Regions from separate parts of the Paenibacillus sp. p3-SID1389 genome, predicted to be linked through region 2. Evidence: predicted binding sites of a transcription regulator. Region 2 holds the regulator's gene; each other region holds the start of a gene.
What was found. Region 2 encodes Rex, which represses fermentation and respiration genes when NADH is low (regulators of the CRP and FNR family bind a similar motif). Its sites were predicted from a motif close to TTGTGAAATATTTCACAA; they were not measured.
Positions count from the first base shown of each region.

Region 1 (10,865 bases), on a different contig from region 2:
ACAAAATACCGAGAAGAGTAAACAAAAGGGGAGGCAAAGCATGAAACGCATGAAACGTATGAAACACCTGTTGATCGGGATCTCCGCCTTGCTGGTGATGACAACAGCTCTCACGGCTTGCGGCGGCAATTCCAAGAATGAGTCGTCCTCGAACAATACAACACCTACGGAAACGAATTCTTCCGCAGGTAAAGGTTCCAGCGGCGAAAAGGTTACCATCAATCTGTGGAGCTTCACGGATGAAATTCCAAATATGACTACAAAATATTTGGAAACGCATCCAGACGCTAATGTTGAATTCAAAACAACGGTTATCGCTACAACGGATGGCGCTTACCAACCTGCGCTTGACCAAGCTTTGGCTGGCGGCGGCAAAGACGCCCCGGACATTTATGCTGCTGAAGCAGCGTTCGTTCTGAAATATACGCAAGGCGACGCTTCCGGGTATGCAGCGAACTACGCTGACCTGGGCTTGACTGACCAAATGGTTAAAGATGCTGGCATCGCTCAATACTCCGTAGATATCGGTAGTAAAGATGGCGAGCTGAAAGCTCTTGGCTACCAAGCAACTGGCGGCGCTTTCATCTATCGTCGTTCGATTGCGAAAGACGTATTCGGGACAGATGACCCAGCTGCTATCAAAAATGAAGTTGGTCCTGGTTGGGATAAGTTCTTCGATGCAGCTGCGAAGCTGAAAGCTAAAGGCTATGGTATCGTATCCGGTGACGGTGATATCTGGCACGCGATCGAAAACAGCTCGGACAAAGGCTGGATTGTTGACGGCAAACTTTACATCGATCCGAAGCGTGAAGAGTTCTTGGATCTCTCCAAGAAGTTGAAAGACAACGGTTACCACAACGATACGCAAGACTGGACGGAAGCTTGGTATGCTGACATGTCTGGCTCCGGCGCTCAACCGATCTTCGGGTTCTTTGGTCCGGCTTGGTTGATCAACTATGTCATGAACGGTCAAGTTAAAGATACAAACGGTGATTGGGCTGTAACTGAATCTCCAACAGGGTTCTTCTGGGGCGGTACTTGGCTCTTGGCTAACAAAGACGTAACGAAAGACGAAGCGAAGAAGAAAGCGGTTGCTGATTTCATTCACTGGGTAACGCTGGATACCTCCGAAACCGGCCTCCAATACTATTGGGCAAACGGTACGATGAAAGAGGGCGAAGCAGGTACGAAGGATAGCGTAGCTTCCTCCGTGGTGATGGCGAAATCGAACGGTGAAGTTGCAATGCTGGGCGGTCAAAACATGTTTGACATCTTCGTTCCAGCGAACGAAAATGCTTCCGGTAAGAACTTGACGCAATACGACGAAACGATCAACAAACTGTGGCGCGATCAAGTTCGTGAATACACGGCAGGTAACAAATCCCGTGACGATGCGATCAAAACCTTCAAACAACAAGTGAAAGACCAACTTGGCATCGACAGCGAATAAGAATACGCAGTAGATGCGAAGGGGCGGGGAGTATAACCCGCCCCTTCATATCCATGAAAGAGGTGAAAGCATGCGCCGCAAAGGTGTCAATTATTCGAGATACGGTTACTATTTTACGTTGCCATTTGTGTTGGCTTTTTTGGTTTTTTCACTGTATCCGATTCTATATACCGCCGTTATCGGCTTCACTAATTTACAGGGGATCATCCCCAAACCATTGGAAATTCTCGATAATCCGTTTCAGAACTTTAAAGATCTGATTCTAGAAAATGCTTCTTTCAAGAAATCTCTCGCGAATACGTTTATCCTCTGGATCGTTAACTTTATTCCGCAGATAGGTCTTGCGCTGTTGCTGACGGCCTGGTTTACGAATAAACGTCTGAACATTAAAGGCCAGGGCGCGTTTAAGATCCTGCTCTATATGCCGAATATTATCACTGCAAGTACGATTGCAGTGCTTTTTAGCTCTCTGTTTGCATATCCGATGGGGCCGGTGAACAGCTTGTTCCAGCTGCTTGGTTGGTCCGATGCTCCGATCTTCTTCCTGCAGGATAAGACGACCGCACGTGGGATCGTTTCCTTCATTCAATTCTGGATGTGGTACGGGAACACCATGATTATTTTGATTGCAGGTGTAATGGGGATCAATCCGTCGATCTTCGAGTCCGCTGCGATTGACGGAGCCAACGGCTGGCAGACCTTCTTCAAGATTACACTGCCAAGTCTGCGCACCATCATGTTATATACATTAATTACGTCGATGATCGGCGGTCTGACGATGTTCGATATTCCGCAGCTGTTCCTTCAAGGCGGACCGGACGACGCAACGCTGACCACCTCGATGTTTATCTACGGGCAAGCGTTTAAAGGAAGTTATATGTATAACCGTGCGGCAGCCGCAAGTATGATTCTGTTCGTTATTGCTGCCGTGTTGTCCGCCATCCTGTTCTATCTGATGCGTGACCGGGATGCGGCGAAATTAAATAAAGCGATCAAAGAACAAAGAAAAGCAGAGCGTGCAGCAATGAAAGGGGAGGTGTAAGCCATGGAAAAAATTAAAGAAGGCAGTGCGGTCGCCCTCCGAATTAATCGGACGATTGTATATGTCGTATGTATTTTGCTGGCACTCCTCAGTATCCTTCCATTCTGGATCATGTTCGTGAACGCTACGCGTTCGACGGCGGAAATTCAAGCGGGCCTCTCGTTGCTTCCATCCACTCATATGATGAGCAACCTGAAGGTGCTGCTGGACAAGAGCTTTGATCCGGTTCGAGGGTTCATAAACTCGTTTATTATCTCGGGATCGGCTACCTTGTTGACGGTTTATTTCTCGTCCCTGACGGCCTATGGTCTGGTCGCTTATAACTGGAAGTTGCGGCAGCCGTTCTTTACCTTTATTATGGCGGTGATGCTGATTCCGGCTCAAGCCAGCTCGATTGGTTTCTATCAATTTATGTACAAAATTCATTGGACCAACAACCTGTTGCCTTTGATTTTGCCAGCCATCGCGGCTCCAGCGGTTGTGTTCTTCATGCGCCAGTACCTGCTGGGTACTCTCTCGCTTGAGATTGTTGAAGCGGCGCGTGTCGACGGCTCCGGCGAATTTAAGACGTTTAACCGGATCATTCTGCCGCTGATGATGCCGGCGATTGCGACGCAAGCGATTTTTGCCTTTGTCGCGAACTGGAATAACCTGTTTATGCCGCTCATTTTGTTGACAGATAAGAGTAAATATACGATGCCGATTATGGTCAGCTTGCTGCGCGGCGATATTTACAAGACGGAATTCGGTTCAATTTACATGGGTCTGGCTTTGACGGCGTTGCCTCTGTTTATCGTCTACTTCTTGCTGTCCCGGTATATTATTGCCGGCGTAGCGTTGGGCGGCGTCAAAGAATAATCGGGCATTTCACTTGCCTTGCTTGAAAGCCAAATGAATGATGAATAACCTCCCCATAAAATAAGAAGGCCTGTAGAGGGTTAGGATGGGCAACATGCTCATCCAGCTCATCTACAGGCCTTTCGTCATTTACAGGGGCAGAACGGCTGCGGGGCGATTGTATTAGACCGCTTTGCGGCGGAAGTACAGCATGCCGGCGATCAGGAACAACAGGAAGATGCCGAGGACCGTGATGAACAGGCTCTCGTACGGCAGATTAAAGGCACCGTAGTTCGCTTGTCCGCGCGGCATCATGGCCAGCAGCGGCTGTGCCCAAGGATAGAAAGGGCCGATCTTGGCCGAATTGATGATCAGCAGGTTCGGAATCGTCAGCGATACGTTCACCGCAAGCGGAGCTGCAAAACTGGACCACACCAGGGAGACGCCCAGCTGTAAGGCAACCAGCGGCATACAGGCAATCCAGCCTCCGATGAGGCTCGTTGCGATCATCCCCCATGGCAAGGGGCCAGCGATCCCTTGGACTTGGTCTACAATCAGCAGCGCGGCTAGAAAGAGCAGCTGGGATGCCGCCAACAAGACGGCAACGACAGTGAACTTGGCCAGATAAACGGCGCTCCGTGAGACGGGAAGCACCAACAGCTGCTTCCAACCGCCGCCGGTGTGCTCGTAACGGCAGAGGAACGACGGAAATAAGCCGGACATGATCGGCAGAAACAATAGCGCGTGCAGCATCGACATGGCGCTGATCAGGAGCGGCCAGACTTCCGCATTGGCTCCTTTCGGCAGATTGACCAAGGCGCCGATCAAGGCAGACAGGGCCGGGCTGACCAGCAGGATGAGCCAGAGGCGCGAGCGCGCCATTTTTAGCCGTTCTGCGGCCAAGACGTTCAGGAACGTCTTCATATTAATCCACGTCCTTTCGGTTGAAATGAACAAGTCCGGTCAGCAGGATTCCTGCGCCGCAGGCAAGCCCGGCTGCGACAAACCATTCGCGGTGCGGGCCTTCGAACCCGAACACCGGCCAGTTCAGCGGAAACCACTCGGACAGGTTCAATGTAAACGGCGAAAGGATCGAAATCGTGACGCCAAGGGATACCGGCAACGACTGGTTCCGATAGGTGAGCGAAAGCCAGAGCTGGAGGGCCAGCAGCGGCAACGCGGCAAAAAACGGATAAAATCCAAGGCGCGCCAAATCCACGTAAGGGATGGACCCGGCCTCAAAACCGAGAGCTATACCAAGAATTACGGTCGCGACCGAAAGCAATACGCAGGAAACGGACAGCAGCAGGAAGCACAACAGAAATTTAGCACAATACACGGCGGTCCGTGAGATCGGCAGCGCCAGCAGTTGCTTCCAGGAACTAAGCTGATGCTCGACGTTCGCCACTAGTGAGCTTACTAGGGTGCATCCCAGATATATGGCCATCGGCACGAAGAAGGAAATGTTCTGCAGCAGGCCTCCCCACGGGTCATCGGCATATTGCTTGATCATCCAGTCGAAGCGCAGCCCGTAATTGAGCGCCTGCATGGCGACCAACCCGAGCGGAGCAAGAAAGATCAGGAACCAGATGCCTTTGCGCCGGATCTTCAGGAAGTCGGCCGAGAGGGAGCGTAACATCATACCGCGGCCCCCTCCCCGATTACCTGCATAAAGATGTCCTCCAGCGATTTCTTCTTCTGCTCGACGCGATAAATGGCATGTCCGTTTTCCACCAGCTGTTTGACCAGGCGGGCGACCTGGGCGTCAGCCATCCCTGGGAACGAGAGAACTCCGCTTTGCAGCTTGCCGATGGCGCCCAGATCACGGGCAATCCAAAGCGCTTCATCCGGCTCCGAAACAACGAGCTCCATATCGTGAGCTGCGCGGAGCCGCAGATTGTCGATCGTATCCTGGAACACCATCCGGCCTTCGCGGATAATGCCCACTTTGCTGGCCATCAACTCCATCTCCCCGAGCAGGTGGCTGGATACGAGCACGGTGATGCCGTAACGCTTCGGCATGCTCTTAATTAATTCGCGGATCTCGTGGATCCCGGACGGGTCCAGCCCGTTGGTTGGTTCGTCCAGGATGAGCAGTTCGGGGTTGCCGAGCAACGACGCGGCGATGCCCAGACGCTGCTTCATCCCGAGGGAGAAGCCCTTCACCGGCCGGCGTGCGTCGCTGGTCAGCGAGACGATGTCCAGCACCTCGTCGATGCGCGATTTCGGCACCTGCAAGATGCGGCGGATGGCCTCTAAGTTGTCGATGGCGCTCAAATGTCCGTAATAAGACGGGGATTCGACCAGCGAGCCGATACGGCGCAGGATTGCCAGCTTATCGCGGTGCAGCTCGCGGCCGAAGATGCGAATCGTACCCGAAGTCGGCTGGATTAAGCCCAGCAGCATGCGGATCGTCGTCGTCTTCCCTGCACCATTAGGTCCGAGGAACCCGTAGATGTCCCCCTTCGCGATCTCCAGGTTTAAGTGGTCCACTGCGTAGCGGCCGCGGTATGTTTTCGTTAAACCTTCCGTTTGAATGATCATTTCATTCACGAATTATCACCTCGTCATGATCATATCGCCCGGAGGTTAAAGGCAAAGACAGGAGAAGTTTAAGATTCGTTTAATTTTGGGGCATGAAAAAAGGGACTGTAAACAGTCCCTCGCCTCATCTCAATTACAATAGCGCCATTGGATAAATATAAACTTTCGTTCCAGCTTCGCTCGATACGGTGGCCCGTGCGAGACCCATTTCCCGCAGCAGCAGGTCGACGATTTGCAGGCCAAGCCCCGCGCCTCCGCTAGCGGAAACCGACTCCATTCCAGGGCCGTGGTCGCTGATCGTGAGAGCCGTGGTGCCTTCGTATTGCTCTACCGCAATCCCGGCATAACGGCCCGATCCAGCATGGCGGACCAGGTTCTGGAACAAGTTATCGAGTACGCGGCGGAACCCTTGGGCGTCAACGTTCCAGTAGATCGGCTGCTCCGGCAGCTCAATATCGGCCGTAATCCCGTTCTTCTCCCAGACGGGGTACCAGGCGGCCGCGCTTTCCCGCACGATCCGCAGGATATCCAGCCGCTCCAAAGACATGGCATACCGTCCGCTGGAGAGCAGGTTATACGATAATAGATGATCCATCAGTCCGGATAAATCGCTGATTTTCGTCTCCATCAAAGCCAGGGACTGTCGTCCCTGTTCGGATAGGGGTTCCTGACGGAGCGAATACAGATGGCTGCCCAGCACGGTTAACGGCGTCCGCAGGTCATGGGATAGGTGGCTGATCAGGCTCTTGCGCAGCTCCTCTTCCTCGCGCTCCCGCTGGCGGCTGTCCTTCAGTGCGAACACCATATGGTTAAAAGCAAGCTCCAATCGGCCAATTTCGTCCGGGCGTCCTTCTTCGATGGGAGACGGCAGCCCGTCGGGACCCGGGCGGGTCATGCCGGCTTCCAGGCGCAGCAGCCGCTTGCGGATATCGCTAAAGAACAGATAGGAGAGCAGGACGAACGCCCCCAGCAGAATCGCTAGAAACACCCCGTAAAAACGAATGTCACTAAGCTGTTCCCCTTTTTGAATCACCATAAATTTACGCGGAAGCTCCAACACCATGAAGCCTTGCTTGGCTTGTTCGTCCCCGCCAATAAAAGCGACAACCGTAAAAGGGTCGGCGTCCACACGTTGCTTCATGAAGGCGATAGTATCCTCCAAGGACCACTGCTGGGGCACCGACTCTTGCTCCGGCAGCTGCAGGCGGGTTTGGCCAGCCGTGTCGACCCAATACAGCGCGGCATCAGGATACAGCAGCTTCATCTCTCTGAGCTTCGCATCGATGGCATCGGCTTGAGCTCCCTTCAACTCAGCAGCAGCTTGATGCCAAGCGGTCTCAATCTCCTGTCCGGTACCGTAAGGACGGCTCTCGTGCACATAATGGCCAGGGTTTAGGAGGACATTCACCCCCCAGGCTGCAATAAAGCTGACTGGAATCAGGACAGGGATAAACACGAAGGCGATCCCCAAGATCAAGACGTATCTCGTCAACAGGGATTTACGGAACTTGCGCACCGGACGAAGTCTCATGCTCTCACCCGATAACCAATCCCGCGGATGGTCTCGATCACTTCAGGATTTGCGGGATCCCGTTCCAGCTTCTCACGCAGGTGGCGGATATGGACCATCAAGGTTTTGTCCCCGTCGAGGTAGGGCTCGTTCCATACGGCTTCGTAGATCTGCTCCTTAGTCAGGATTTGACTAAGATGGCGCAGCAGATAGGAGAAAATATGAAACTGCTTGCCGGTCAGCACGATTTCCTCGTTGGTATCCTGATTGATGATCCGGTTTTCTTTCTCATACACAAGTAAATGTTTAATACGCAGCGGCGCTGGGTCGGCGATCCCCCCGCTGCGGCGGAGCAGCACCTCAATCCGGGCGGCCAGCTCGTCCGGATGGAACGGCTTCGTTAAATAGTCGTCGGCGAACTTCAGTCCCTGCAGCTTGTCGTCAATCGAAGTTCGGGCCGACAGCATCAATACCGGCAGCTCCGGATACTTCTGCTTTAACCGCCCCCCAATCGTGAAGCCGTCCAGCCCTGGAAGCATCACGTCAAGGATCACGAGACGGCAATCGGCGGCTTTCTCCACGGCCTGATCCCCGTGCTTCAGCCAAGTGACCGCGTACCCGCGCGCTTCCAGGTTGGAGCTGACCCATTCACCGATTTCGGGATCGTCTTCAATATATAGCAAATGCGTAATAGGCATAATGGCATTCCTCCTGATTCTATTTTGGCAAAAGACGGAGCAAAAAGAAACGGAAGGATCGATGAATTATTTGTGATTGAAATCACAAGTCAGACATTTTCCCTGTGCTACCTTGTTATTGAGAATGGTTATCAATGAAGTCATCGGGACATATCGAAACAGAAATTCGGCTGAAATTCAATAAGGAGGGGTTGGGCGATGAGCGAACTGATCAATAATCGGGAGTATGGCGCACCGGAACAAAGCCGCCGCCAGCAGCTGTTAAAGGAGATTATCAAGGAGCTGCATCAGGGGAAGAGCGTGGATGAAGTAAAGGCACGGTTCGAAGAGGCTGTCGGTGACGTGACGGTCGCGGAAATTTCCGCGATGGAGCATGCGTTGATGGAAGAGGAGGGCATTCCGGTCGAGGAGGTTCAGCGGCTGTGCTCGGTGCATACGGCGATTTTCAAGGGCTCGATCGAGGACATTCACCGTTCGTCCAAGCCGGAGGAGCAGCCGGGTCACCCGGTTCATACCTTTAAGCTGGAAAATCGCGAGATCGAACGGCTGGTGAACTTCAAGCTGCAGCTTCACCTGGACAAGTACCGGAAGGATCCCGGCAGCGAGATCGTATTCAAGCTGCTGGAGGATTTAAACCTGCTGATGGACCTCGACAAGCACTACAGCCGCAAGGAAAACCTGCTGTTCCCGTATCTGGAGAAGTACGGCATCTACGGCCCAACCAAGGTGATGTGGGGCGTGGACGACGGCATCCGCATGATGATCAAGGAAACGAAGGGCAAGCTGGCGGACGGCAGCGCGGATCCGGAGACGATGGTGATGGATCTGGAACGGATTATTAAGGAAGTCAACGAGATGATTTTTAAGGAAGAAAATATTTTGCTCCCGATGGCCCTTGAAAAGTTAACGGAAGACGAATGGGTGAGCATTGCCCGGGAAAGCGACCAGATCGGCTTCTGCTTGACCGCACCGGAGCGTGAATGGATTCCGGAGCGCGTGCCGCTGCAGCCCTCGGGCGAAGAAGTGAAAGGGACCGCACAGGCAGGCACGGAAGCGGGGGTTCCGCAAGGCTACATCAAATTCGAGACCGGCGTTCTCTCGATGGAGCAGCTGGAGGCGGTGATGAACCATCTTCCGGTGGACCTGACGTTTATCGACGAGAACGATGTCGTCCGATATTTCTCCCACGGCAAGGAACGGATCTTTGCCCGGACGAAGGCCGTCATCGGCCGGACCGTACAAAATTGCCACCCGCCGCAAAGCGTTCATGTCGTCAACCAGCTGTTGGAGGATTTTAAGGCGGGGCGGAAGGATGTCGAGGACTTCTGGATTCCGGTGAAGGACAAATTTGTGTACATCCGCTATTTCGCTGTACGCAGCGAGGATGGACGTTATCTGGGGACGCTGGAGTTCACGCAGAACATCGCCCCCATCCGCGAACTGCAAGGACAAAAACGTATTTTGTCCTAGCAGGGATGGCTTTATCATGTTTATCTTGCCTCATTGGGTTTACATCCGGCGTTTGCACTAGCGAATGCCGGTTTTTTTAGTTGCAGTAGCGGGGGAGAAGGAAGGGGGAACAAGGGAAATTAGGTTCGTATACGCTTGTCTGTGATCTGTGTCATTTACGCAAAATCCCTTATCGGTATTGGGATTGCCGTTTCTTCCCTTCTCTTGACCGAACCGATGGGTTCGCTTATAGTTGGTACGTAGGAGAAAACTACTTGCGAAGGCGTTTTCAGTCATGGCGCGGACTAAAGCGGCGATGGATCGAGAATGGCCTTTTTGCACGTATAGGCACGTAAATGATCTATATATTATTTAAGAAAAAGGTGGCTTGTGAACATGTCTGAAAAAATCTACATTGGCGTTGACTTGGGCGGTACGGCAGTCAAAGTCGGCATTTGCAATGAAGAAGGGCAGCTTCTTCATACGTATGAAGGGCCGACCGAAGTCGATAAGGGCGCGGATACGGTCGTCGCGAATATCGAGAAGTACGTCCGGCGTGTCGTGGAAGAATCGCCGTTTGCCTGGGAACAGGTGGCCGGGGTAGGCGCCGGGGTCGCCGGGTTTACGAATGTCCGCGAAGGGATCATCATTTTGGCGCCGAATGTAGGTTTGAAGGATTTGCCGATTCGCGACATTTTGGAGGAGCGATTGGGCAAGCCAATCAAAATAGACAACGATGCCAATGTGGCTGCACTCGGCGAAGCTTGGGGCGGCGCAGGAAAAGGCATCGACAACTGCGTATGCTACACGCTGGGAACCGGCGTTGGCGGCGGGATCATTATTAACGGGAAGATTTATCAAGGCTTCTCCGGAATGGCCGGCGAGCTTGGACATATGTCTGTGGTTCCGGATCTGGAAGCCATCGGCTGCGGCTGCGGCCAAATGGGCTGCCTGGAAACCGTCTCTTCGGCAACAGGGATTATTCGCATGGCGAAAGACGCCGTAGCGCGCGGTGACCGGACCTCGCTGGCTCATGTGGAGAACATTATGGCTAAGGACGTCTTTGATGCGGCTAAAGCTGGTGATGAGGCGGCGATTCGCATCGTGAACCGGGCAGCTTTCTATCTGGGCAAATCGATGGCGGCTGTCGCTGTTGTTCTGAATCCGGAGATGTTTATCATCGGCGGCGGCGTGTCCAAAGCCGGTGACATTCTGTTTAACGAAGTTCGCAGCGTATTCGCCAAATTGACGCCGGAGCCGGTGCAACGAGGCATGCAAATCGTTCCGGCTACCTTGGGGAATGATGCGGGGATGGTCGGCGCCGCTGGTCTCTTC
Region 1 covers NZ_JALXVO010000042.1:85-10,949, reverse strand. The annotation lists gene M3G15_RS16035 (ABC transporter substrate-binding protein) at 41-1,450, shown strand; gene M3G15_RS16030 (carbohydrate ABC transporter permease) at 1,521-2,492, shown strand; gene M3G15_RS16025 (carbohydrate ABC transporter permease) at 2,496-3,350, shown strand; gene M3G15_RS16020 (ABC transporter permease) at 3,513-4,253, opposite strand; gene M3G15_RS16015 (ABC transporter permease) at 4,255-4,971, opposite strand; gene M3G15_RS16010 (ABC transporter ATP-binding protein) at 4,968-5,882, opposite strand; gene M3G15_RS16005 (sensor histidine kinase) at 6,007-7,404, opposite strand; gene M3G15_RS16000 (response regulator transcription factor) at 7,401-8,081, opposite strand; gene M3G15_RS15995 (DUF438 domain-containing protein) at 8,280-9,551, shown strand; gene M3G15_RS15990 (ROK family glucokinase) at 9,927-10,865, shown strand, end outside.
Region 1: a site for Rex is predicted at 8,152-8,169, ahead of M3G15_RS15995 (DUF438 domain-containing protein). Genes of this name have one in related genera too.

Region 2 (10,865 bases):
AGTTGCCGCAGGTGAGCTGCCCAACGACCGGCTAACTCTCCTGAAACATGTGGAAACGGTGGTGAAGAATGATGGAAGCAAACCGATTGCTTGACATGCTGCTGGAGCATCCGGGGCAATATATATCTGGCGAGGAGCTCAGCCGCCGGCTGTCGATCAGCCGGACGGCGGTATGGAAGCAAATCGCCAAGCTGCGCGAAGAAGGCTACGAATTTGAGTCCGCCCCGCGCAGGGGATACCGGTTGACTCGGCAGCCCGACAAGCTGAGTCATGCCGGTTTGCTGCATGCCTTGCAGGGGACGAAGACGTTTGGACAACGGCTGAAGCTGCTGGACAGCACGTCCTCCACGCAGGAAGAAGTCCGCAAGCTGGCGGAGGAAGGCGCGCCTCACGGCACCCTTGTGCTCGCCGAAGAGCAGACGGCGGGGCGCGGGCGCCAAGGTCGCCGCTGGTATTCACCGCCGGGCAAAGGCGTGTGGATGAGCCTATTACTGCGTCCCGACCGCCAACCGCTGTCGATTGCGCCGCAGTTGACCTTGCTGACCGCAGTGGCGGTTTGCCGCGCCATACGGAAAGTCACCGGCGTAGATGCCGGTATCAAATGGCCAAATGATATTTTAGCCCGCGGCCGTAAGCTGTGCGGCATTATCGTGGAGTCTGCGGCGGAGGACGAGCTGATCCGGTACGCCGTCGCCGGGATTGGCATTGATGTCAATCTGACGGCTGCTGACATTCCGCCGGAGCTGGAGACCATCGCGACCTCATTATGTATTGAAAGCGGGCGGCGGATTGATCGGACAAGCTTGATCGGCGCGGTGATCAAGGAGCTGGAGCAGCTTTACGAGCTTTATATCCAGGAAGGTTTTGCACCGATCGGCCACTTGTGGGAGGCGCTGTCGGTCACGTTGGGCCGAGAGATCACCGTGCATACGCCAAACGGGGTGCTCCAAGGCACAGCAACCGGATTGGATTCGAGCGGCGCATTATTCCTTTTGGATCAGAATGGCAAACATTTCACGATATTCTCTGGAGAAGTACAACTTGGCGGATGAAAAAAATAACGTAATTTGTTATACTGAGCACAGGAGGCGGTATCGGCATCGTTCTGAACTGCACTCCGGTTGCTTGTCGGAGGTATGAATGTGGTGAAAGTTCAAACCGTCGGCCGACTTTTTGAACGACCACAAATCAAGTTGCGTTGGATTCTGCTCTGAGCCGAAAGAGGACCGAGACAGAAGAACGAGGATATAACTCACTCTTCTTTGGACTTCGGACCTTTTTAGTGCCAAACTAAAAGGTTTTTTTGTTGTGCGCGTTTTTGGAGGACTCGCACAAAGTCAAACCGAAGGAGATGGATCAAATGGCAGGGAAACAAGCTTTAAACATTGTGAAAATGAAAAAAATGAAGCAAGACGGCATTCCGCTCGCGATGATTACCGCCTACGACTATCCGTCGGCCCAACTGGCCGAGGAAGCGGGTGCGGATTTGCTGCTCGTCGGAGACTCGCTGGGCAACGTTGTTCTCGGGTATGATTCGACGATCCCCGTAACATTGGACGATATGGTATACCATGCCCGTTCCGTTGCGCGCGGGGCGCAGCATACCTTCATCGTGGTTGACATGCCGTTTATGACATATCACGGAAGTATTGACGAAACGTTGCGGAACGTCCGCCGTTTGATGCAAGAAGGTCGTGCCCATGCCGTCAAAATGGAAGGCGGTGCGGAGATCGCTCCCGCCGTCCAAGCCATCGTGCAAGCCGGGGTGCCGGTGCTGGGGCACATCGGATTGACGCCTCAATCTGTTAACCAGATCGGCGGTTACCGGGTGCAGGGCAAAGACGCTGCTGATGCGAAGCGGCTCATGGAGGATGCCAAGGCGTTGGAATGCGCCGGTGCCTTTGGTATTGTGCTGGAGCTGGTAACGGAAGAAGTGGCAACGGCGATCTCCCGCGAGTTGAGTATTCCGACCATCGGCATTGGCGCGGGACGCGGCTGCGACGGTCAAGTGCTGGTGTACCATGACGTGTTGAAATATACGGCGGATTACCGGGATAAACGGTTTGTGAAAACCTACGCCGATATTGGCGCGCAGATCCGCCAAGGGATTTTAGAATACGTTACGGATGTCAAAAACCGCTCGTTCCCGGCAGAAGAGCATGTGTTCCGCGCGGATCAAGGCGTGCAGGAATCACTGGGAACTTTGTATGGCAAAGGAAAGGTGGAAGTCCGGTCATGAAGACCTTTAACAAGATTGTCCCGCTCCGTGAACAGTTGAAGGATGCACGGTTCACAGCAGCGAAAGAAGGAAAATCAATCAAAGTTGCGCTCGTGCCAACGATGGGATATCTGCACGAGGGGCATGCAAGCTTGTTGCGTAAAGCACGGGCGGAGAACGATCTGATAGTGCTGAGCATTTTCGTAAACCCGATTCAGTTCGGGCCCAACGAGGATTTTGAGCGCTATCCCCGCGATCCGGAAAAAGACCTGGCCTTGGCCGAGCGTGAGGGCGTGGATTTCGTCTTTTTGCCTAGCGTTGAAGAAATGTATCCCCAACCGACCCGCACCCATATTAAGGTCGCTGGTTTGACGGACGTGCTGTGCGGTGCTTCGCGACCGGGCCATTTCGACGGGGTAACCACCGTTGTCGGTAAGCTGTTTCATATCGTGCAGCCGGACCGCGCTTATTTCGGGCAAAAGGATGCCCAACAGGTGGCGGTAATCACGCGCATGGTAGAGGATTTGAACTTCGATGTCGAAGTCATTCCTTGCCCGATTGTTCGTGAGGCCGATGGACTGGCGCTCAGCTCTCGAAATGTGTACTTGAGTGCGGAAGAACGGCAGGCTGCACTTGTCTTGTCCCGCAGTCTCGAGCGCGCAAGAGCTAAAGCAGAGGGAGAACGTCCGGTGACCGCAGGGGAGCTGCGGGCGGAAATCCGCGACACAATCAGCGCTGAACCGCTGGCGAATATCGATTATGTGGAAATTTCGGATTTTCCGGAATTGTCGCCTTTAGCGGACGATGAATGTGTTGATGCCGCTGGCCGCCAAAAAGGTGTGTTGATCGCCGTTGCCGTGAAATTTGGCACGACGCGGCTGATCGATAACGTCATTTTAACGAAGAAGGTGAACCATTAATGTATAGAACGATGATGAAATCGAAAATTCACCGCGCAACCGTGACGGAAGCTAACCTGAACTATGTGGGCAGCATTACGATCGACGAGGATCTGATGGAGGCTTCCGATCTGCTGGAGAACGAGCAGGTGCAAGTCGTCAACAACAATAACGGCGCCCGCCTGGAAACGTATGTGATTCCGGGACCTCGCGGCAGCGGCGTGATTTGTTTGAACGGTGCGGCGGCACGACTTGTGCAGCCGGGCGACAGTGTCATCATTATTTCTTATGCCCAAATGTCGCCGGAAGAAGTCCGCAGCCATAAACCAACCGTCGTGTTCGTTGACGAAAACAACAAGCCGGTGGATAAGGCGCATCAAGAACTCCATGCCATGATCCGTTAATAAGGTTGTTCAAAAAGCATCTTCGGATCACGAGGAGGCCATGGGGGAAGGGGCTCGGCGTCAGCCGGGCCCTTCGTATGTTTAATTATGATGCGGCCGCGCTACACTATTCATGCCGCCGAATTGTATTCGATTTTTCGCATATAATTGGGCTGTAGTTCGCATTACCCCCAATCTATTCGATTTTTCATATAGAATTTGGGAAATTGCCCGCTCAACCCACAATTTTGTATGAAATTTCGAATACAATGAGCTGTAAATCGCAACAAACGCTGAAATGTATTCGATTTTTCACATCCAATCAGAGAAACGGGCCATCAAAAAGTGTAATTCCTCCCTGCCGGAATGAAATCGTCCCCCGAAACAAAAAATGTACGTAAGGCTCGGACTGATTTCATTTTCGTTAGGGGGATGCGAATGATGTTTCAGCATGTGTTTGCGGAAATGAATGAGATGTTGGACGAAATCACGAGGAAATACCCATTGGCCGGCCATGCCCAGAAGCAGGAGCTCGCGAAGAAATGGAGCCTGCTTCAGCATATGAGCGACGGCATTATCGAGGAATGGCTGAGCTTTGAGGAGAAAATGGGATATTTACGCCATGCGTTCCGGAGCCTGGAGTCCAGAGAGACCCCCGATCTTCCTGAATTGGATGACCCCGCCTTTGTGAAAGGCCAAGGGTATTACAAGCTGCTGATGTTTCCCCAGGCTTCTGCTCAATTTGAGCAGGTGGTGAAGCAATTTACGGACAGCGTGTTGGCTCGGACTTATCTAGGGATGTGCCATCTGCACCTCGAGCAATTTGACAAAGCCGCCAAGCATTTCTGGATCGTGCTGGAAAAGGCTGCGAACAAGCGGCTGCGTTCCATTATATACAACGCGCTGGGGTGTATCGAGGCGCACAAGGGCGTATTTGAGAAGGCAAAAGAGTACTTCAAGTTGGCTCATCACAGCGATCCGTCCTTGCCCGAGCCGTTGGCCAATTTGGAGGCTTGTGCGAACAGTACAGGTAAACTGCATTACGGTCCCGAGTTGACTTCGCTATTGTAGGATTTATGATTCATTAACTGCAGGTCACGCACTTATTTACGGCATGTTTTTGGAAGCGATGCGAACACCGCTCATGGCGGCGCATCGCTTGTTTTGTTTTGTGATTTTTATTACAGATATGGTTTGTATTAATTTTCAAATTGGCTATCTTCTGTTATGCTGTAAAGAGACTGGAATGAAGGGACAACTAATTGCAATGAAATATGCTGTGCTTGATTTTGAAACGACGGGTAACCAGTCCTCCGATGATATTATTCAAGTGGGACTTGCCATTATAGAGCCGGATCGATCGATTTCTCAGGTGTATCGTTCCTTCGTCAAGCCAGGCGTTCCGATCCCACCGTTTATTACGGGGTTAACGGGCATCACCGATGAGGATGTGAAGGATGCGCCGGAGCTGGACGAAGTGATGATGGAGATGGTTCCACTCCTGAACGACGTCGTGTTGGTTGGGCACAACGTAGCATTTGATTTTAATTATCTGCAGAGCGCCTTGGACAAAACGGGCTACTTGCCGTTCACCGGACGGATCCTGGACACAATGGATTTCTTGAAAATCCTGTTCCCTTCGCTGACTTCTTACCAGCTGGGGATGGTGGCGGCGGAGTTCGAGGTGGAGCATGAGCGTCCGCACCAGGCGGACAGTGACGCGCTGGCGACGGCGCTGATTTTCCTCAAATGCTTGGAGGAATGTGACCGACTGCCGCTGCTGACCTTACAGCGTTTGGCCGATCTGTTTGCAGGTGAGGACAGCGATCTCGGGTGGTTTTTTGATGCCATGGTGCAGGAGAAGGAGCGCGAAGCGCTGCCAAGCGAAGACGGCTTTGTATACTACCGCCAATTCGCCTTGCAGGTTGAAGATTGGCTTGACATTGAAGCGCCAAGGGACAGCACGGAGCGCAATCCGCTGGCGGGCGTGACCTTCGAGCAGTTTATGGAGCAGGTCCGGGAACGATTGCGGGAGCGTTTGCCGCAGTATGAGGAGCGGGAAGCCCAGAACATGATGCTGAATGAGGTCATGCGGGCTTTTGAGGAAGACAAGCATTTGCTTGTTGAAGCTGGAACGGGAACGGGCAAATCCTTAGGATATCTGCTGCCGGCCATTTACCACAGCGTCAAGAACGAAGAGAAGGTCATGGTCAGCACGCACACCATCAACCTGCAGGAGCAGCTTAGGGAGCGCGATGTGCCGTTGTTGACGGAGGTCGTGCCTTTTCCGTTTCGTGCAGCCGTTTTTAAAGGTAGGCAGCATTATTTGTGCTTGCGCAAATTTGAACATAAAATAAATAGAAAAGACTTCTCAACACCTAAAGAAGAGGTGATGACGGCCGCGCAAATGGTCGTATGGCTTACCCAAACGGAAAGCGGCGATGACGAAGAGCTGAATCTCGGCAATCGCGGCGGTGATTTATGGGAGACGGTGGCCAGTGAGTCGGAATCCTGCTTAGGCCGATCCTGTCCTTGGTTCCGCAAATGCTTCTATCATCGCGCAAAACACGAAGCCGGTGTCGCGGACGTGGTCATTACGAACCACTCTAAGCTGTTTACGGACATCCAGGCGGGGCATCAGCTGCTGCCGGGTTACGAGCGGCTGGTTATCGATGAAGCGCATCATTTAGAGGATGTGGCCGGCAAGCATTTGGGGATTCATATGAAGTATTTTACGGTCGTGCATACGCTGACCCGGTTATTTAAAGACAGCAAGACGGGGCAGCTGGCCAACCTTCGCAGCTCGCTTGAAGCGTCGGGCGCGGAGAAAGCCTCAGAATGGTGCTCAGTCATCGACGGAATCTATCCAACGCTGGTGGACGTGAAGGAGAGCTGGGACAAGCTCAGCGAGCTGCTGTTCAGCTTGATGCCTGACCGCAGCGACGCCGCCCCTGGCGATCCCGGGCAATTCGTGTACCGGCTGTTGCCGAATCGAAAACCAAAGGATTGGGAGACGCTGACCGCGCTCGAAAATCAAATTTACGTAGGTCTTGGCGACGTGCTTCGGAAAGGGGAGCGCCTCCTGTCCGAAATCCGAGAAGAGCAGGACGATTATGCAGCGGAGAGCCTGATCACCGATATCAGCGGCTTGTTTAAAGATTTAGCCGGGGAACGGGAAGCGCTGCGCTTCTTCATGAAGTTGGAGAGCGAGGACACCGTCTATTGGATGGAGGCGAACGGGAACTTCCGTAGCCGGTCGCTCCAGATGTATGCGGTGCCGATTGACGTCAGCGCTCAATTGAAGCAATTTTTCTTCGACCGGAAGAAGAGTGTCGTTATGACGTCCGCGACTTTATCGGTGGATAAATCGTTCCAATATATGATCGAGCAGCTTGGCTTGACTGAGGCGGCGGAAGAGGATCGGTTGATCACAGCGATGCTGCCCTCGCCGTTTAACTACCGCGATCAGGCGTTGCTGGTGATCCCGCGCGATTTTCCAAGTGTGAAGGGCAGCGTGGGGGATGACCATTTCATTCATACGCTGGTGCAATCGCTGGCGGATGCCGCGGTGGCGACGCAAGGTCGCATGCTGGTGCTGTTTACATCCTATCGGATGCTCAGGCAGGTGTATGACCCGCTGAAGGAACTGCTCGCAGCGGAGGGAATCACGGTGATCGGGCAAGGGATGGACAGCGGCAGCCGCACCAAGCTGACCCGACGGTTCCAAGGGAACAGCGCATCGGTGCTGCTCGGGACAAGCAGCTTTTGGGAAGGGGTGGATATTCCTGGCGAGGCGCTGACCAGTTTAGCGATCGTACGCTTGCCGTTCCAGCCGCCAAACCACCCGCTGATGGAAGCGAAGAGCGAACGCCTGCAGCGGGAGAAGAAGAATCCATTCATGAAACTGTCCGTCCCGCAAGCGGTTATCCGCTTTAAGCAAGGATTCGGACGACTTGTCCGCTCGTCGCAGGACCGCGGCATCGTGATCGTTTATGATACCCGGATCCTGGAATCTTATTATGGAAAATATTTCTTATACTCTTTGCCCGGACCGAAGATGGAGCATATGCCATTAACTCAGATGGTTCCGCGCATCTCGGAATGGTTAAATCCCGAAGCCTAAGCCGCTTCATAGATCGCATTGAAGAATAGGGGGAACAAGCATGAAGTCAGATAAAATTTCGGACGCTGTCGTCCGCAGACTGCCGGTTTACCTGCGTTTCTTAAATGAACTCAGCCGACGGGAGGTGCCAACGGTGTCCTCCCAGGAGCTCGGACAGAAGCTGGATCTCAATCCGGCGCAAATCCGTAAGGATTTGGCTTATTTCGGCGATTTTGGCCGGAAGGGGATCGGCTACGATGTCGCTTATTTGATTGAAAAAATTCAACAAATTCTCAATCTGGACCAACAGATTAACGTCGCGCTGGTGGGTGCCGGGAATCTGGGGCAAGCCCTTTCGAATTATAATGCGTATTTGAAGGATAATATGAAGATTGTTGCGGTGTTCGACGCTTCACCGGCTAAGATCGGCAAGCAGATCAACAACATCACGATTCAGCCGATCGAAGAGCTGGCGGAAACCGTCCGGGCGAAAAATATCCGCATCGGCATCATCACCGTGCCGGATACGGAGGCGCAACGCGTAGCGGATGAGCTGGTTGCCGCCGGAATCGGTGCGATTCTGAACTTCGCGCCAACGATTCTGAAGGTTCCGCCGGAAGTTCGGATCCATGCGGCTGACTTCACTACTGATTTGCTGAGCTTGGCTTACTACTTGGAAGACGGAAAGGAAACAAGCAACGTATGAGTCGTAAATGGTTAATTAAGAACGGGACGTTTGCCGTCTTAAATGCGGACCGTCCTGTAATTCACGGATATATGCTCGTTGAGGGCGATACGATCAGCTATATTGGCGAAGAGCGCCCGGAAGGCGTGGAAGGCGCCGAAACGTTGGACGGCAAAGGGTTGTTGTTCCTGCCGGGCCTGATCAATACCCATGGCCATGCGGCGATGTCGCTGCTGCGCGGCTATGGGGATGATATGGTGCTGCAAACCTGGCTGCAGGAGAAAATGTGGCCGATGGAAGCCAAATTTACTGCGGCGGATGTGTATGCCGGTACGGCGTTATCTGTGTTGGAAATGCTCAAGGGCGGGACGACGACGTTCCTGGATATGTACGATCACATGGACGAAGTGGCCAAAGTCGTGGAGGAATCGGGTATTCGCGCCGTGTTGATGCGCGGGGCCATCGGGTTGTGCTCCCCGGAAGAGCAAGATCAGAAGCTCAAAGAAGCGATCGCGTTTGCTCAGAACTGGCACGGCAAGGCAGAAGGCCGCATCACCACGATGATGTCGCCGCATGCACCATACACCTGCCCGCCAGCCTTTATCGAGAAATTTGTGCAAGCTGCCCATGATCTCGATTTGCCGATGCACACGCATATGTCGGAGACGCGCGCCGAGGTAGAGCAGAACGTTAACGATTACGGCGTCCGCCCGGTAGAACATTTGCTGAAGCTGGGGATGTTCTCCCGCCCGACCCTGCTTGCCCACGCTGTGCATTTGACGGACGAGGAAATCGACATCTTGGCAGCGCACGGCGTTACCATCTCGCATAACCCAGGCAGTAACCTGAAGCTGGCCAGCGGGGTCGCCCGCGTACCGGAACTCCTGAAGAAGGGCGTAGTTGTATCGCTGGGTACTGACGGTCCGGCGAGCAATAATAACCTGGATATGCTGGAGGAGATTCGTTTGGCTGCGCTGATTCATAAAGGCGTATCCGGCGATCCAACGGCGGTTCCTGCGCTGGAAGCTCTGAAAATGGGGACGGAATACGGCGCGAAATCGGTCTTCTTGCAAAATACAGGCAAGCTGGCTGCTGGCATGAAGGCGGATATCATCGCCTTAAATACGGAGCAAGCCCATTTCCTGCCGAGAACGGATTATATCTCCCATACCGTTTATTCCGCTGGCGCCAAAGATGTAGAGCATGTCTGGGTCAACGGTAAGCAGGTAGTCAAGCACGGTGCTTGTCTGACACTGGATGAAGAACGCATCCGCTACGAGGCGCAAGCGGCGTTTGAGGGACTGTTGGCACGATAATGAGCGGCGCGCGGTTTCCTGAAGGAGGCTGCTTGCTTAGGAAGGGAAAGGAAGAGTAGCTTGAGGAAGCGAACGAAATGGATCCTGCTGTCCCTCGTGATTCTGTTGATCGTGCTCCTGGGTCTCCACCGGTTTTATCTATACATTCATGAGGATACGTGGAAAGCCGAAAGAGCCGCTATCCAGCAGGCGAAGCAGGAGACGGATCTCGTCCGGGGCGACAAGGTTTGGAAGTCGGTATGGGATGAAGTTACCTGGGTCGTGCAAGGGGAGGATGCATCCGGCCGCCAAATGATGGTCTGGTTAAGGGAAGGACATGATCCAGAGGTACGCTTGCTGTCCGATGGCAAGTCCGAGAGCCAAATGCGTGAGATCATCAAACAATCGTTGCCGGGGATCCGGGTGGTTCGGCTGCTGCCAGGCATATACAATAACCAATTGGTGTGGCAGCTGTTCTATAAAGAGAAGGACCACCATTATTATCGGTTTTTCAGTTTCACGACCGGCGAAGCTTTGCCGGAAGTGTTCACCCTGCCGAACCGCTGACAGGGGGGCTATGGATCAATCATAAATAAACGGTTTCGTTGTTTAGGCGAAGAGCCTGAATCGCGGAACCGTTTTATTTTTTGGCTTGAGAAAAAGTAGCATTTCGGGGTAGAACTACTAGCGTTCATTTTTAAATATCTTCACACTTTTCTTCGAAATTTGATATACGATGTGATATACTCATATTTGTAGTTTTGATATACGGGAATATATATCACAGAGTTGATAGTTTATATAGATAAGGGGGGCATCACGTGAAACTGCGTATTGGACCAATTGCTGCAAGCATTGCTATTTCCGCCCTTGTATTATTTGGTGGATGGTTCCTATATCGGCAGTGGGCGATTGAGCGTCCGCTGGAGAATATTGTGAAGAGTGTAGATGGAGTAAATCATGTCGATATGAACGTGAAAGCGGACGAGCTGGAGCTTAAGCTGAATTTAAAGCCGGGGACGGATCTTGGTGCTCTGGTGCGTCAAATTGAGAAGAACGGGGAGAAGCAAATCGGTAGCCGAACTTTGAAGCTGGATATCGAGGATCATTCTTCGCCGGAACTTGACCAGCTGTGGGAAAACGCCATGTTTACCGTTGCTCAGGCTATGGAAAATAAGCAATATACACAAATTACAGCTGCATTGAAACAGATGGAGCAAGAAAACAGCAAGCTGAAAGCTACGGCAGAGATGGATGAGAAGAACGTGTATATCACCTTAACG
Region 2 covers NZ_JALXVO010000019.1:14,946-25,810, forward strand. The annotation lists gene M3G15_RS10100 (CCA tRNA nucleotidyltransferase) at 1-94, shown strand, start outside; gene M3G15_RS10105 (biotin--[acetyl-CoA-carboxylase] ligase) at 69-1,052, shown strand; gene panB (3-methyl-2-oxobutanoate hydroxymethyltransferase) at 1,361-2,239, shown strand; gene panC (pantoate--beta-alanine ligase) at 2,236-3,138, shown strand; gene panD (aspartate 1-decarboxylase) at 3,138-3,521, shown strand; gene M3G15_RS10125 (tetratricopeptide repeat protein) at 3,942-4,571, shown strand; gene dinG (ATP-dependent DNA helicase DinG) at 4,768-7,623, shown strand; gene M3G15_RS10135 (redox-sensing transcriptional repressor Rex) at 7,664-8,308, shown strand; gene M3G15_RS10140 (amidohydrolase) at 8,305-9,603, shown strand; gene M3G15_RS10145 (cell wall elongation regulator TseB-like domain-containing protein) at 9,664-10,149, shown strand; gene M3G15_RS10150 (hypothetical protein) at 10,404-10,865, shown strand, end outside.

Region 3 (10,865 bases), on a different contig from region 2:
TCTTGCTTGACCTCCTCGTTCGTCCGCTTCGTCAACCGCAGCGAAATGTACGGGAGCACGACGACGAGCACAAGGATATACGCAGCTAACAGCAGTGAAAACGTCACGTCGAACACGCCCATGGCCACGATCACGGCCGCATAGAGGATCAACGCCACTACGCTCGGAAAGACGGTGCGGATATACACGTTCTGCAGCTGCTCAATATCATCGGCAAGGGCGCCAAGAATATCGCCCGTCCGGAATCGGGAGCGGATGAACAAAGCCTGCGGTTCCAGCACGCGATAGAGCCGCACGCGCATTTTCGCCAAAATCCGCAGCACTGTGTCATGTCCAACCAACCGTTCGACATAATGAATCACCGCCCGCCCGATCCCAAACGTGCGAACGCCAACGATCGGTACATACACAAGCAAGATATTATAGGGCTGCAACGCCGATTTCGAGATCAAGAAACCGGAAGTGAACATCAACATCCCGGCGGAAACCAGCGTTAACACGCCCAGAATCAGATATAACGCAAACCGGCCGCTATACAATTGAAAATAAGGCCGAACCCAGGACTCCTGCTTCATTTGATCTCCTCCCGCTGCGCCGCCGCTAACCGATAATAAGCTCCGCGCTTGGCCATCAGCTCGGCATGCGTCCCTGCCTCAGCCACTCGGCCCTGCTCCATGACAACGATCCGATCCATTTCGCGCATCCAGTGCAGCCGATGGGTCGCCAAAATCACCAGCTTCCCTTCAAACAGAGGCAGCATCGTGTTCTTCAGCTCATATTCCGTCTCGATGTCCAAATGCGCCGTCGGTTCATCGAGCAAAATCACCGGCCGCTTACTAAGCAAAGCCCGGGCCAGCGCCACACACTGCTCCTGACCACCGCTCAATGGACGACCACCGCCGCCAATCCGCTCGTTTAGCCCGCCCGGCAAGCTGCGCACGAGCCCGTCCAGACCGGCTGCCTTCACCGCGCGCTCCACCTCTTCCCGCGTGGCTTCCGGCGCATTAAAGCGGATATTTTCCTCCAAGCTCCCACTGAAAATATACGGTTTCTGCGGGATGTAGGTGATTTGCTCCCGCCAGCCCTGCGCACTCAAATCCCCCAGTTCGGTGCCGTTCAGCACCAACCGGCCCGAAGTTGGCCGCAGAAAACCGCCAAGCACATCGATCAATGTCGATTTGCCGGCCCCGCTTTCGCCGATGATGCCGATTTTGCCCATGCCGCCCAGCGTCAAGTTCACTTCAGCCAAGGAAGGCCTAGCTTCCTCCTCGTGAACGACGCCAACCCCGCGCAGGCTTAACGTGCTTTCCGGTGCCCACGTCCAGTTCATACCGGCCGGAACCGGTGCCGCCTTCGCCGCCTCCTCATCCGCAGTGGCGATGATCTCGTTCATCGCTTCGCCTGCCGCCTTCCCGTCCTGGGTGGCATGGAAGTCAGCGCCAACCATCCGAACGGGCAGGAAGTACTCCGGCGCCAGAATCAGCACGGTCAAGGCCGGCAACAGCACCATCTCGCCATTCACCAATCGAAGCCCCAAGCTGACCGCCACCGAAGCAACGGATAACATCGTAAAGAAGTCCAAAGCAAACGAGGACAGGAAGGCAACCCGCAACGTCTTCATCGTCGCTGACCGGTAAGCGTCGCTGACCCGTTCGATCGACGTGACATGCGATTTGCTGCGTCCCAAGAACTTGAGCGTCTCCAGCCCGCGCAGCGAATCCACGAAATGGTTCGACAACGTCCGGTACGATTTCAACTGCCGCTCAGTCTGCTTGCGCGCCGCCAGCCCGATCAGGATCATAAAGGCGATCAGAATCGGCATCGTAATCGTCAGGATGATCCCGGAAGCCAGATCGAGCTTATACACATAAGCCAAAATCAAGATCGGGGTGATTCCCGTGGCCAGCATGCGCGGCAGGAACAATTCCAGGTAATTGCGATACTTGGTCACCCCTTCAAGCACCAACGTCACCAAATTCCCGGTTCCCGCGGTCCCGGCAAAACGCGGCCCCAGCTGAAACAACTTCTCCAGCACCCGCTCCCGCAAGCTTCGTCCCGTCTCTTCGGCAAAAGCATACGCTATTTTCTGCTGCATCATGCCGCAGCCCTGACGGACGATAAAAGCAAGCAGGAACAAGCCGGCCCCGCCGGCTTGTTCCTGCAGCTTGGCCCCGGCAAACAGGGCGGAGATCACCTCCGCCAACCATTTGGCCTGCCAGATGATTGCAAAGCTCTGAACGAGGGTCAGCAAGGCCATGATCATCATGACCTGCTTGATCCCCGCGATTTTCATTAATCCGCGTCCCATTAATATTCTAAATGCTCCTTCTCGTGTACGCGTTTATGGAATACGAAATAGCTCCATATTTGATAGCCTAACACGAATGGCAATAAGCTGCATGCGACGATCGTCATGACTTTCAGCGAGTAGTGGCCGGAAGAAGCGGTATCGATCGTTAAGGAGAACGCATCGCTAATCGAGCTGACCATCACCCGTGGGAATAGCCCCACAAATACCGCAGCAATCGACAAAGCGATCATCGCACCGGTCATGCCAAACGCCCAGCCGTCTTTTTGCTTACGAATAAACCAGCCTGCCAGGACAAAAGCAACGACGCCCAGTACAGCCACCAGGCTGATCAGCAAGCCGCGCACTTCAAATACGTCGGTTTCGAAGTACGTCAGCACGCCAAAGATCACGAACAGGGCGGCCAGCGGAATAAGCAGCTTGTGAGCCAGCTTACGGGCACGTTCTTGCAAGCTGCCGGTCGTCCGCAAGGAGGCAAACAGCAGCCCGTGAACGAGGCACAGCATCACAACCGTGATCCCGCCGATCAACGTGTACAGGTTCACCATATCAAACAGTCCGGCCTTCATTTCCATGTCTTCGCCAATCGGCAAGCCCTTCAGCAGGCCGGAGAACACAACGCCCAGCAGGAACGGAGGCAACAGGCTGCCGAGGAAGATCGCCCAGTCCCAGGTGCCTTTCCATTTGCCGCTGTCCACCTTGCCGCGAAACTCAAAGGCAACGCCCCGCGCAATCAAGGCGAGAAGCAAAACGACAAGCGGTGTATAGTAGCCGCTGAACAACGTGGCGTACCAGTTCGGAAAAGCGGCGAACATCGCGCCACCGGCGGTCAGCAGCCAAACTTCGTTCGCATCCCAGAACGGGCCAATCGAGTTGATCAGAACCCGGCGTTCCATATCATTCTTGGCCAAAAACTTGGTGCTCATTCCCACCCCGAAGTCGAAGCCTTCCAAGAAGAAGAACCCCACAAACAACACCGCGACAAGGACAAACCAAAGCTCATTAAGAGACATGATATCCCTCCTTACCAAATGGATCCCCGACCTGATCACGGCTGGTGATGGCGATCTCATTGGGTCCTTTCTTGATCACTTTCACGAACAAGTAAGCCATCACCGCGCCAAGCGCCCCATAAATGAGCGTGAAGGCAATCAGGGAGAACAGAATTTGTCCGCCGGTGACGCTTGGCGATACGCTATCCGCGGTCTGCATCAAGCCAAATACCGTCCATGGCTGACGCCCGATCTCCGTCATAATCCAGCCGGAGGTGTTCGCAATAAACGGCAGCGAAATCGACCACAACATGACACGGTAGAACCAGTTGTTTTTGGGGTTCTCAAGCTTTTTGCGCCATGCCAAATACGTTCCGTACATCCCAAGCACGATCATCAAACAGCCGGCGAGAATCATGATCCGGAAGCTCCAGAAGGTCGTCCGTACCGGAGGAATGTAGTCGCCAGGACCATAAGTTTGTTCATATTCGGCCTGCAGCTCGTGCATGCCTTTAACCTCACCGGAGAACTTACTGTAAGACAGGAAGCTCAGCAGGTAAGGAATTTTGATCTCAAAATTGTTCTTCCCATCGTCCGAATCAATATGGGCATATAGCGTCCAAGGCGCAGGGTCACCCGACTTGCCCCACAGCCCTTCGGAAGCCGCCATTTTCATCGGCTGCGTCTTCACCAGGTACTGCGCTTGTTGGTGACCAAACAACGCCGTGGCGAACGAAGCGATCAAGGCCACGATAATGCCGATCGTAAACGATTTTTTGAAGAACGCCACATCTTGACGTTTCATCAATTTATAAGCGCTGACCCCAGCGATCAAGAAAGCTCCTGTGGCAAAAGCGCCCAACACGGTATGCGGGAATTCCACCCACAATTGCCCGTTGCTGATCAAAGCGAAGAAGTCGTTCATTTCTGCGCGGCCGTTGTTGATCTCGAAACCAACCGGACGTTGCATAAACGAGTTCGCGGCCAAAATCCAGAACGCCGAGACGGTCGTCCCTAAAGCAACTAGCCAAATACACAACAGGTGCACTTTTTTGGACAAACGATCCCAACCGAAGATCCACAGCCCAATAAATGTTGATTCCATAAAGAAGGCAAACAGCGCCTCCACCGCCAGCGGCGCACCAAATACGTCGCCAACAAAGCGAGAGTAATCCGACCAGTTCATCCCGAACTGGAATTCTTGGAGAATCCCCGTCACGACCCCTACCGCAAAGTTGATAAGGAACAGTTTCCCCCAAAACTTGGCCATCCGTTTGTATTCTTCTTTGCCCTTCACGACGTACATCGTTTCCATGATGGCGATCAGCACCACCAGGCCGATGGACAAGGGTACGAAGAAGAAATGGAAAATCGTTGTCACCGCAAACTGAAGGCGAGCAAGCACAATCGGATCCAGCATTTCTTTTCCCCTACTTTCAAATAATTATTATCTAATGTGAATTCTATCACTGATCCATGAAAACGAACGGGGAAAAAGTAATAATTTTGTGACAGAAATCACATGAGAAATGTCACAATTCCGAACATGGCCTGAAACCCGCATCAGATCAACGTTTTTTGAGGGTCGTACAATTTATGACATTACTGTGAATGGCCCTTCTTCACGCCATCGAGGAGGTGCATCAGGGTTAACACCGGGTGCCGCCACAGCATCCGCGGTCCGGCAAAAGCCATCACCCGGCGAATCCGCTCCCGCTGGACCGGCGCATAACAATGCACAGGGCACGCCAGGCACGTGGTCTTGCCTTCACCAAACCGGCAGCGGTCAAGCCGCTGCTCAGCATATCGGTGAAGCTCGGCGCACTCGTCGCATAACAACACTGTCGCAGGATGATGAACCGCTGCGCGCCTGTGGGTCCGCTCCCTGTCGCCATGTTCCTTACGACAATATAAGGCGATCATTCGGGTCACAGTATTCTTTTCCCGGCGAATTCGCGGCCCGTTGTTCTTAGTCATTGCCATCCGGTCTTGCCACCTTCTTCGTTCCCTGCGTCCGAAAAGCCAGTCTCCATCCCAGCCATGTCCCTGCGATCATCAGCAGCCCGTAGGCCACAACCCCAAACGGAAGCGACGTTGCAAGCCAATGCAGCAAGCCAAATCCGCCGAGCAGCAGCATCAACCCCATGAAAACAAAGGATTGGTTTTGCTGCCCCGCCGCTTCAAAGGGTTCAGAGAAAGGTAGTCCCTTGCGCATGCATAGGAAACAAAGAATCGCGTAAGCAAACATCGCGAGTCCTGCCACAATCAAGTCAGGGATAATGGACGCTCCGAACAGCACGGCAAAAATCGCCGCCTCCACCACATACAAAGGCAGCATAAGCCGAACCAAGCTCGCCAGCAAGGCCCCTTTGTAAATAGACGCTTCGCTGGTGATCGGGGCGGTCCGGTAGATCCAAGCCGCTTTATATCGGGAGGAGTAACGCAGCATCATGATGAGCGTTGGCAGCATAATCCCGCTAAAATAAATGAACAAATACGAACGGGAACCGGAGATCCCTTCCAAGCCCTGATCGAGTCCGTTCGAGAATAAGAAGATGAAAGGAAACACGATAGAGAAGCCCAGGGAAGGGTACACCTTCAGCTTAAACTCACGCTCCGTTCCCAGCATCGACCAGGTGAAACGGAAGAAGGCGCTCTCCTGCGGCGTGGAGCATAGCCAATCGGAGATTCGGCGCAGCATCTTCCCCGACCGCTGCCCGCTCTTCGCGCTGGGTTCTGCCAGCTTCTGCAGGTTCCGCTCCAACGCCGGCATCAGCTTCAGGTACAGCAGGAACGCGGCCAGCGGAACAACGACGGACAGCACCGCCAGACCGGCATACGTCATACCTTCTCCCGGGTGAAGCAGCGTTTGGAAGGAAGCGCCCACCCATACCGGCGGCACCAGGTACTGCCACCACGCCGGCTTGAAGACGATGTCCATCTCCGTGAAGTCGAACAGCCGGACCAACACCTGATAACCTACCGCAATCGTGATTGTCATCCCGATTTGCACGTAATTGATCATATCCTTCAGCTTCTCACCGTCAAAAAACCGCAGCACGACCAAATACAACAGCGCGGTTAACACCACGATCAACAGATCCATCAGGATCAGCTCCAGCAGCATCAGAGCAAAGAACCCGATCCCTTGCCGGAATAATCCGACCGCCAGCGGAATCACCGCGATGGCTCCGGTCAAAAAGAACAAATAAATAAAAATATGTACCGTCTTCGCCATCGTGAGCGTGCGGCGGTTGATCGGCTTCGTCGCCAAAATGCTCCGATCCCGAATATCCAGCAGCACCGAGGAGAAATCGGAGATCATCGAAGTCATGACCATAAACATCATAATGCCGAACAAGATGCTCATCTGAAACAGCAGATTGTCCCCCATCAGCACGAACATCGAGCTAAATCCGCCAAACAGGACGTACAACCACAGCGAGCGCAGAAACTGGTTGCTCTCCGCGGTATCCTGTTTCCGCTTCTGATTTGAACTTTTGGCCAGCGTAGGCTTCCTTCTCGCATCCATCGCCAGCTTTACCTGAACGATTCGGCGCATCACCGAATAATCCACGCCCATCTTCTCGAATGCACCACGGAACCGGTCCAACACTAGCAAGCTCTTCATTTCTTCCATCCGCTACACCTCTTGCACGATCGATACAAGCCGGCTGGCAATATCCTGATGCTCATTAAATCCGGTCAACTGGTTGAAGATCTGTTCCAGCGAACCTTCATGGTTCTGGGCCTTTAACTCGTCAAAGCTGCCGTCGGCCACAATGCGTCCTCCGTCCAGCAGGACGATCCGGCTGCTGATCTTCTCGACCACGTCCATGATATGAGAGGAGTAAAAAATCGCCTTGCCTTGCGACGCCAAGAGAGCAAGCACTTCTTTAACGACCATGACACTGTTGGCGTCAAGCCCGCTCAGCGGCTCGTCCAGGAACAGCACGTCCGGATTATGCAGCAGGCTGGAAATCAGCAGCACCTTTTGCTTCATGCCCTTAGAGAACGTCGAAATTCGGGAGTTAAAAACGTCACCGAGGCCAAATTCCGTCATCATTCGCCGGGATTTCATCTCTGCGTCATCGGCGGATAAGCCGTACAGCTCGCCAATGAAGGTCAAGTATTCACATGCCGTCAACGTATCGTAAAGCTCGGCGATTTCCGGGACGTATCCGATACGCTTCTTGTAGCTAACGTCGCCGTCACCGGGATTTTGGCCAAATACCCGGACCTCGCCTTGATACCCTTCGACCAGGCCTAGCATAATCTTGACGGTCGTGCTCTTGCCCGCCCCGTTGGGCCCGATGTAACCGATAATCTGACCCGGATACACCTCCAAATCCACGCCGTTCAGAACGTGATGTCCCCCATAGCTCATGCGCAAATCCGTCAGCTTAATCACTGGATCCTTTGTTGTCATCATCGATTCAACTCCTTTCTACTGCTCTCATTTTACCATACATTTCCTCACGCCCGCGGCTGAAATCTTCACACAAAAAGGCACCTCCCGATCCCAAAAGGTACGGAAGATGCCTTCTTTATATAAAAGGGATATCGATTATCCCTGAGCATTGGATGGAATAAAGCCACTGATATCTACGCCAAGACCTTGCGCCAGGCGCATGCCGTATTCTTTGTCAGCTCGGAAGAAGTTGCACACCGCGCGCAGCTGAACTTGCTCCGGTGTCTGCTTCAAATCGTTCACCAGGTTGGAGATCAAATGATCCTTCTCCTCAGCCGTAAAGCTCCGGTACAGCTCGCCTGCTTGCGTAAAATCATCCGTTTTGGCGATTCTCTCGCGGCCGATATTTCCGCTGACTGGCACTACGCTGTCACGATAGGCCGGATCTTCCTTCGGGCTGGAGTCGAAGCTGTTCGGCTCGTAATTGATTGGAGACGGATCCTGCTTCACGTTCATGAAGCCGTCCCGCTGATGGTTGCGGACCGGGGCATACGGGCAGTTGATCGGGATTTGCAAATAGTTAGCACCAAGCCGGTAACGCTGGGTATCCGGGTAAGAGAACAACCGGCCTTGCAGCAGCTTATCCTCGGACGGTTCGATGCCAGGTACGAGCACGCTTGGCGAGAACGCCGACTGCTCAACTTCCGCGAAGAAGTTCTGCGGATTACGGTTCAGCGTCATCGTGCCGATTTTGATCAAGGGATAGCTGTCTTCCGGCCATACCTTCGTGGGATCCAGCGGATCGAAGCCCCAACGATCCAGATCCTCCACTGGCATGAGCTGTACATTCAACTCCCACTGCGGGAATTCCCCGCGCGCAATATGGTCGTACAGGTCGCGAGTCGCATGATTGAAATCTCGACCTTGTACTTCTTGAGCTTCCGCCGCCGAGAGGTTCTTTACCCCCTGCTTCGTTTTCCAGGTGTATTTGACGTACGTGATCTTGCCTTCGGCATTGATCCACTTAAATGCATGCACGCCAAAGCCGTCCATCTGGCGGTAATTCGCCGGCGTCCCATAGTCCGAGAACACCCAGGTCATCATATGCGTCGATTCGGTGGACAGAGTCATGAAATCCCAATACCGCGCCGGGTCTTGGATGTTCGTGTCCGGAGCCGGCTTCAGCGAGTGCACCATGTCCGGAAATTTAATCGCGTCGCGGATAAAGAAGACCGGAAGATGGTTACCCACCAAATCGTAGTTGCCTTCCTCCGTATAAAACTTCACCGCAAATCCCCGCGGGTCACGCGCCGTTTCCGGAGAGCCTTGCCCGTGAATGACCGTAGAGAAACGGACGAACACCGGAGTTTCGCGTCCTACCTCCTGCAGGAAATGAGCTTTCGTGAACTCCTTCATGCTGCGCTCAGTAACAAATACCCCATGGGCGCCTGCCCCCCGGGCATGCACGACGCGTTCCGGAATCCGTTCGCGGTCGAAATGGCCCAGCTTCTCCAGCAGATGGTAATCCTCCAACAGTGTAGGGCCGCGCTGCCCTACCGTCCGAGAATTTTGATTATCGCCTACCGGAGCTCCCGTATTCGTTGTCAGCCGGTTATCCATGAAATCATCCCTTTCGATTTATTATTACACTAAGACTTATTCTAAAAACTATAATAAATAGTACCATGCCCCCCCTCTAAACTGCATGAAGGTTCCATGAGGGGTTGATGAAGATTGTTCAGCTGCCTTCTTTTTACCCTCCATTATTGAGAATATGGGAGGACCTGCGTGAGTATGTTAATTCTGTGACATCTGTCGTCTGAAGTCATTTGAAAAATGTACCAATTGATGCTATACTCTCCCTGAAATTAGGAAACATTCACCAAAGAAGGAGCGACGCGTCATGGAATTCATCACTTTAAATAATGGTTTACAGATGCCGCAGCTAGGGTTCGGAGTTTGGCAGGTGCCTGATGAGGAGGCTACGGCCGCAGTCGCCAAGGCGCTGGAGGTAGGTTACACCTCCATCGACACGGCGATGATCTACCGCAACGAGGTGGGGGTCGGCAAGGCGATTAAGCAGTCCGGTATCCCTCGTGAGAAGCTGTTCATCACCACGAAAGTATGGAACAGCGACCAGGGTTACGACAGTACGCTCCGAGCTTATGACGAAAGTCTGGCTAGACTTGGTCTCGATTATGTCGATTTGTACTTGATTCACTGGCCGATGCCAAAAGTCGACCGGTACGTGGAAACCTACAAGGCGTTGGAGAAGCTGTACCGCGATGGACGCGTTAAAGCGATTGGCGTATGCAATTTCGAAATCGAGCATTTGGAGCGTCTGCTGAATGAAACGGAAATTAAGCCGGTGTTGAACCAGGTGGAATGCCATCCGCACCTGACTCAGACCGAATTGAAAGCGTTCTGCGCCAAGCATGATATTTACATCGAAGCCTGGAGCCCGCTGGAGCAAGGCGGTGAGGTGCTGACCGATGCGGTGGTGAAGTCCATCGCCGAAGCCCATGGTAAGACGCCGGCACAGGTTGTCCTCCGCTGGCATCTGCAGAACAATACGATCGTGATCCCGAAATCGGTCACCCCGTCTCGGATTGAGGAGAACTTTAACGTGTTCGACTTCCAGCTGTCGGACGCTGAAATGGAGCAGATTAGCGGCTTGAACCTCAATCGCCGCAAAGGCTCGCATCCGAATGACATGTACGTTGGTAAGCCGGAATAAGGCTTCTGTCCAAATACAAAAACGCGGGTTGCCTGAGCGCTCTCAAGCAAACCCGCGTTTTATTTTTCAAATCTATAACTCGACCGTACATAAACGCTTCTGCCAGCAGGACCCCGGCTTTGTCCGCGGCCGCTGCCATTTCCTCCGCCTTGGCGGCCGTCAACGCCAGCGGCTTCTCGCACAATACATGTTTGCCCGCTTCAGCGGCACGAATCGCCCATTCCTTATGCAAGTGGTTCCGTGGTTGTCCCCTTCATTGTACATGTCCGAAGAAGGCAAGTATAGAGCATCCCGACCTGATGAAAAAGGCATGAACGGGGTATAGTAATCCAGAAGAGTCGGATCTATGTGGATCTGCAACCTACCCTATTTCAAGCAAGGAGACGATCAACCTCATGGAAAATCTGCACGAATTTG
Region 3 covers NZ_JALXVO010000022.1:25,079-35,943, reverse strand. The annotation lists gene cydC (thiol reductant ABC exporter subunit CydC) at 1-575, opposite strand, end outside; gene cydD (thiol reductant ABC exporter subunit CydD) at 572-2,308, opposite strand; gene cydB (cytochrome d ubiquinol oxidase subunit II) at 2,308-3,324, opposite strand; gene M3G15_RS11210 (cytochrome ubiquinol oxidase subunit I) at 3,311-4,720, opposite strand; gene M3G15_RS11205 (nitrous oxide-stimulated promoter family protein) at 4,903-5,283, opposite strand; gene M3G15_RS11200 (hypothetical protein) at 5,270-6,940, opposite strand; gene M3G15_RS11195 (ABC transporter ATP-binding protein) at 6,944-7,732, opposite strand; gene M3G15_RS11190 (catalase) at 7,868-9,331, opposite strand; gene M3G15_RS11185 (aldo/keto reductase) at 9,615-10,448, shown strand; partial or broken gene M3G15_RS11180 (Gfo/Idh/MocA family oxidoreductase) at 10,534-10,686, opposite strand; gene M3G15_RS11175 (DUF4023 family protein) at 10,844-10,865, shown strand, end outside.
Region 3: a site for Rex is predicted at 4,807-4,824, ahead of M3G15_RS11210 (cytochrome ubiquinol oxidase subunit I). Genes of this name have one in related genera too.